Regions from separate parts of the Bacillus sp. 5w2 genome, predicted to be linked through region 1. Evidence: a T-box and tRNA genes for the amino acid it is inferred to sense, from the RefSeq annotation. Region 1 holds a T-box; the other holds one or more tRNA genes.

Region 1 (3,205 bases):
TACAGATACAAGAGACGTGGGGAGAGAAATCCGGAACGGTTTCTTCACTTCGTTTAGATGTGATGTTAGCTGAAATGTTACATATATCCAGACAAAAAGTACAACCTTTCATAAAAAATGGTTTAGTAAAAGTGAATTGGAAAACAGTCGAGCAAACCTCTTATGAATGTTATCCAGGAGATGTTTTTTCAGTGAGAGGATATGGACGAAGTAAATTGTTTTCTGTAGAAGGTAGAACAAAGCGCGACAAATGGAGAATTTTGTATGGTATACTAAAATGATTGGTTTTTTAGAAGGAAATCCTCCTATTTTGTCGAAGAAAAGATATAATTGAAAGAGGAAATTTAGATAACTACTTGGAGGTGGCGTTGTGCCGTTAACACCATTAGATATTCATAACAAAGAATTTGGTCGCGGATTCCGTGGCTATGATGAAGATCAAGTAAATGAGTTTCTTGATCAAATTATCAAAGATTATGAATTAGTCATTCGTGAGAAAAAAGCTTTAGAAGAAAAAGTTGCGCAATTAGAAGGAAAGTTAGATCATTTCTCTAATATTGAAGATACGTTAAACAAATCTATTGTCGTTGCACAAGAAGCAGCGGAAGAAGTAAAACGTAATGCGCAAAAAGAAGCAAAATTAATCGTACGTGAAGCGGAAAAGAATGCAGACCGTATTATTAACGAAGCGTTAGTAAAATCAAGAAAAGTTGCTTTTGATATTGAAGAGCTAAAGAAACAAGCAAAAGTATTCCGCACTCGTTTCCGTATGTTATTAGAAACACAGCTTGAAATGTTAAACAACGATGATTGGGATAAACTAATTGAGTTAGAAGACGAAGTGGATGAACTGTTGAAAAAAGAAGAAACAGTGTAAGCTTGACGTTTTTCTCATTATTACATATAATTTTAAACAACATATTTATTAAGAAAAACGAAGATAGGGATAAGTACCTTTTCATACCTTATATAGCGAACTGAGGATGGTGTAAGCTCAGGATAAGGAGATAATGGGAATATCACCCTGGAGTTCCTCGCTGAACAAATAGAGTAAGCGTAGGCGTATATTCGCGTTAAGAATATAAAGAGGATTGTATACATACGTATAGGATCTACTAGGGTGGTACCGCGGGAGACTTTCTCGTCCCTTTTTGGGATGAGAAGGTCTCTTTTTTATTCCGTTTTTTAAGTGTTTCTTTTATACATGTAAGGAGGAATTGAGCATGGAGTACAAAAATACATTACTAATGCCAAAAACAGAGTTCCCAATGCGTGGGAATTTACCAAAACGTGAGCCTGCGATGCAAGAAAACTGGGCTGAAATGAATATTTATGAAAAGGTACAAGAACATACGAAAGGTCGTCCTTTATTTGTACTGCATGATGGACCTCCATATGCGAATGGTGACATTCATATGGGGCATGCATTAAATAAAGTGTTAAAAGACTTTATTGTTCGTTATAAATCAATGACTGGTTACTGTGCACCATATGTACCAGGTTGGGATACACATGGTTTACCAATTGAGCAAGCTTTAACAAATAAAGGTGTAAAGCGTAAAGAAATGACAGTTGCTGAGTTCCGTAAGCTATGTGCAGAGTATGCATATGAACAAGTAGAACGTCAACGTGAACAATTTAAGCGTTTAGGTGTACGTGCTGATTGGGATAACCCATATATTACTTTAGAGCCAGCTTATGAAGCACAACAAATTAAAGTATTTGGTGATATGGCGAAAAAAGGTTATATCTATAAAGGGCAAAAACCAGTTTACTGGTCTCCAACAAGTGAATCAGCTTTAGCAGAAGCTGAAATTGAATATCAAGATAAAAAATCAGCATCTATTTACGTAGCATTCCCTGTAAAAGACGGAAAGAACGTATTAGAAGGTGATGAGAAATACATTATCTGGACAACAACACCTTGGACGTTACCTGCAAACTTAGGTATTTCTGTTCACCCAGAACTTGAATACTCTATTATAAAAGTAAATGGTGAAAAATATATTATTGCTTCTGAACTATTTGAGACAGTTGCAAAAACGTTAGAGTGGGAAAATGCTGAAGTTGTGAAAACGGTAAAAGGTAGCGAACTTGAGTATACAGTTGCAAAACATCCATTCTACGATCGTGATTCATTAGTTATGCTAGGAGATCACGTAACAACAGATGCAGGTACAGGTTGTGTTCATACAGCACCAGGACACGGGGAAGATGACTTCGTTGTTGGTAAAAAGTATGGATTAGAAGTACTTTGCCCAGTTGATGATAAAGGTGTATTAACAGAGGAAGCGCCTGGATTTGAAGGCTTATTCTATGATAAAGCTAACAAGCCAATTACAGAAAAATTAGAAGAAGTAGGCGCGTTACTGAAACTAACATTCATTACGCATTCATACCCACATGATTGGAGAACAAAAAAACCAATTATTTTCCGTGCGACAGCACAGTGGTTTGCATCTATTGAAGCATTCCGTAAAGAGTTATTAGAAGCTGTTGCGGAAACAAAATGGGTACCAGCATGGGGAGAAACTCGTCTTCATAATATGGTTCGTGACCGTGGTGACTGGTGTATTTCTCGTCAGCGTGCATGGGGTGTGCCAATTCCTGTATTCTATGCAGAGAATGGTGATCCAATTATTACGGATGAAACAATTAATCATGTAGCAGATTTATTCCGTGAGCACGGTTCTAACGTATGGTTCGAGCGTGAAGCGAAAGATCTATTACCAGAAGGATTTACACATCCAGGTAGCCCAAATGGTGAATTCCGTAAAGAAACAGACATCATGGATGTATGGTTCGATTCAGGTTCTTCTCACCAAGCGGTATTAGAAGAGCGCGAAGATTTACAACGTCCAGCTGATTTATATTTAGAAGGATCTGACCAGTATCGTGGTTGGTTTAACTCTTCATTATCAACAGCGGTTGCTGTAACAGGTAAAGCTCCATATAAAGGCGTACTAAGCCATGGTTTCGTATTAGATGGTGAAGGACGTAAAATGAGTAAGTCGATTGGAAACATCGTCGTACCGAAGAAAATTATGGATCAATTAGGTGGAGATATTTTACGCTTATGGGTATCTTCTGTTGACTATCAATCTGATGTACGTATTTCAGATGATATTTTAAAACAAGTAGCAGAAGTATATCGTAAAATCCGTAACACATTCCGTTTCTTATTAGGAAACTTAGATGACTTTAA
Region 2 (3,205 bases), on a different contig from region 1:
GTCTGGAACAGCAACACGCACGACTTGACAGCCAGCTTCTTCTAAACGTTTAATTTCAGCAACTGTTGCTTCAACATCATGTGTTTTTGTTGTTGTCATACTTTGTATAATTAATTCATTATTACCGCCAATTGTTAAATTACCGACTTTAACTGGACGTGTTTTTGTACGATGAGTCATTTCATTCACGAATAGATCGCTCTCCTTATAAAAGAAGTTTCTTATTTAGTCCCTCATATCAATGATAGTATACGTGATACAGGGCTATAGAAACCGAAGTGCTCGGTTTCACTTTTACTATTGTATCAGCGCCTTCATGTAATTGACAAGGATTAAGTGATTGCTTATTGATATAACGGGAATTTATAAGACTTTCCAATTTGTATTTTTGTAGCAGATGTACTTTTGTTCAGTTGTTTAAAGTCATCAATTACCTTTTCAATAGAAGGGATTTTTTTCTTGTTAATTTGTTCGGTAATAGAAAGAACTGTCTCACCTGTTTTGACTTCAATTGTTTTATAAGTGACATCTGTTTCTTTTTCTGCTTTGTTCTCTTTCTTTTGTTTTGTATCTGTACTTTCTTGTTTTATCGTTTGGGCCGCATTTGTTTTTTTATATGAACTTAACATCGGTAAAGTGCCGATTTTTATATCGTAATAAAATATATAACCAAGAACAAGCACGAATAAGAATATACCTAATCTTTTCATATTCTTCACTCCTTTGCTAGGAATATATGCTTGTCCAAAAAAAAAATGCCTAATTAGGCATTTTTTTCGTTCTTATTTTTCTTTCGGTTTTGGAACTTCTTTAATTGTTAAGTATAGAACAATTAAAACAACTGCGATATAAATGAATGTTGAACCAGGTACAACGATTTTGAATAAATCCATAATCATAAAGAAGATTGTTGGAATTGTGTAGCTGTAAGCAGTTAACGTCCATACTTGCTTATAAGATAATTTACGTTGACCGCTCATAGCCGAACCTATAAACGCAAGTAAAGTAATTCCTAAGAAAGTAATAAATAATTGGAATAGGTATACTAAAACTCCGATAACGGCTAGTAAAATTGGATAAATACTATCGAATACAGAAATAAAATCTTTTAAATCTTTCTTCTCAAGAGATGTCCCTAATAAATCATTATAGGAGTATGTTTGTGTTTGACCATTTCCTATAGAAACTACTTTATCTTTTAAAATAAATAAACCAGTTTTGTTTTGATATTTTTCTATATCTGTTGTATTTGGATCAAATACGAAAAGAGCATCTCCCTCTTCTTTTTGAATAGGTTGTTCAATATCGGCTTTTAGTTCACCATTTTCAATTTTAAAATCAGGTAAATCTTTTTCAATTGCTTGATTTACCATGGTAACACTATCTTGAATAAAGCTACCGTAAAAGAATGTTCTTGGAATAGTAGTGATTAGACAAAGTAGCATAATATACAAAATGGTTTTTCCGATTTTTTGAAAACGGAATAGCGCCATATCTTTAGGCGAATATACGCTTTTTGCTAATTGGGTAAATATGGACATAGATTCACTTCCTTTATGTATGTATAAAATCATTGTAACGTAGGAATCTAGAGAATCTCAAGATATATTATATTTACATATAGTGGAGATAACTAAATTTCTTTTTATTAATTTTCTTCTTTTGAATGAGAAAAATACAATTGACACTTTTCTTTTCCATATGGTAAATTTATCTTACATTTCTTAAAGAATATATCCGATAGGGATTCCTTTATTTGATATGTTGTTACATACATAATTGTGGACCCTTAGCTCAGCTGGTTAGAGCAGACGGCTCATAACCGTCCGGTCGTAGGTTCGAGTCCTACAGGGTCCATATCCATTTCACATGTTTATTACGTCAGCAGGAAGCTTCCTTGTAGAAGGGAGCTTTTTTTATGAAATATATGAGCATTTTAATTGAAAAGAAGTGGGAATTTTGCTACTTTAATGATAGCAAGACAATGTGATTTATTTGTTTGCACCCTATGGCAATTAGGGTAGAATGAAGTTGTATGTCACTTAAGTGGCAATACATAAACTGGGAGGAATATAACAATGGCAAAACACGAATTACCAAATTTACCTTATGCGTATGATGCTTTAGAGCCTCACTTTGACAAAGAAACAATGAACATCCATCATACAAAACACCATAACACGTACATCACAAACTTAAACGCTGCTTTAGAAGGTCATGCAGAATTAGCTGACAAAAGCGTAGAAGAATTAGTTGCGAACTTAAACGAAGTACCAGAAGCAATCCGTACAGCAGTACGTAACAATGGTGGCGGACATGCTAACCATACATTCTTCTGGACAATCTTATCTCCAAATGGCGGCGGACAACCAGTAGGTGAACTTGCAACTGCAATTGAAGCGAAATTCGGTAGCTTCGATGCATTCAAAGAAGAATTCGCAAAAGCTGGCGCAACTCGTTTCGGTTCTGGTTGGGCTTGGTTAGTAGTAAATAATGGTGAGTTAGAAGTAACAAGCACACCAAACCAAGATTCTCCTTTAACTGAAGGTAAAACTCCAGTTATCGGTTTAGATGTTTGGGAACATGCTTACTACTTAAATTACCAAAACCGTCGTCCAGACTACATCGGTGCATTCTGGAATGTTGTAGATTGGAACGCTGCTGAAAAACGTTACCAAGAAGCAAAATAATTGTAATAACGATAGAAAAAGCTAGGAGAATGCTCCTAGCTTTTTTCTGTGCTTTCCTTTTACATAATTGAGCTTGTCTTTGGAAGACTAGAACATGAAGTAAAGGAGAGTTGTGTATGAAGTGGAAACATATAATTGGTGACGTTGAAGTGAATCGGGATTTAGTGTTATTGCTCCTTATTGGAGGTTTATACACGCTCGCAATTTCTTTATCGAATACGTTTGTTAACATTTATTTATGGAAACAAACACAAAATTATGTGAATCTTGGCTTGTATAATTTGGCCAGCGTTGTATTACAGCCTCTCACATTTCTTATAGGTGGGAAATTAGCGAAGCGTATTGATCGCTCAATTTTGTTACGAATAGGCGTAGGCACGTTAGCTATTTTTTTTATCGTTGTTTTAGTAGCGGGAAAAAGCGCTTCTCACTATATTTTATTAATGGGGGCTCTTTTAGGAGTCGGGTATGGTTTTTACTGGCTCGCGTTTAATTTATTAACATTTGAGATTACA

What was found. The T-box of region 1 lies ahead of ileS2 (isoleucine--tRNA ligase). A T-box ahead of a tRNA ligase gene usually reads a tRNA of that ligase, here a tRNA-Ile.
Region 2: it has a tRNA-Ile gene. The T-box ahead of ileS2 (isoleucine--tRNA ligase) is inferred to sense a tRNA for this amino acid. The anticodon was not compared.

The regions. Positions count from the first base shown of each region.
Region 1 covers NZ_JBTIWT010000003.1:223,160-226,364, reverse strand. The annotation lists gene ACXY7N_RS08495 (YlmH family RNA-binding protein) at 1-281, shown strand, start outside; gene divIVA (septum site-determining protein DivIVA) at 371-877, shown strand; T-box leader at 929-1,152, shown strand; gene ileS2 (isoleucine--tRNA ligase) at 1,224-3,205, shown strand, end outside.
Region 2 covers NZ_JBTIWT010000005.1:107,442-110,646, reverse strand. The annotation lists gene ispG (flavodoxin-dependent (E)-4-hydroxy-3-methylbut-2-enyl-diphosphate synthase) at 1-180, opposite strand, end outside; gene ACXY7N_RS12370 (hypothetical protein) at 345-710, opposite strand; gene ACXY7N_RS12365 (DUF1189 domain-containing protein) at 783-1,541, opposite strand; tRNA gene ACXY7N_RS12360 (tRNA-Ile) at 1,784-1,857, shown strand; gene sodA (superoxide dismutase [Mn]) at 2,079-2,690, shown strand; gene ACXY7N_RS12350 (MFS transporter) at 2,807-3,205, shown strand, end outside.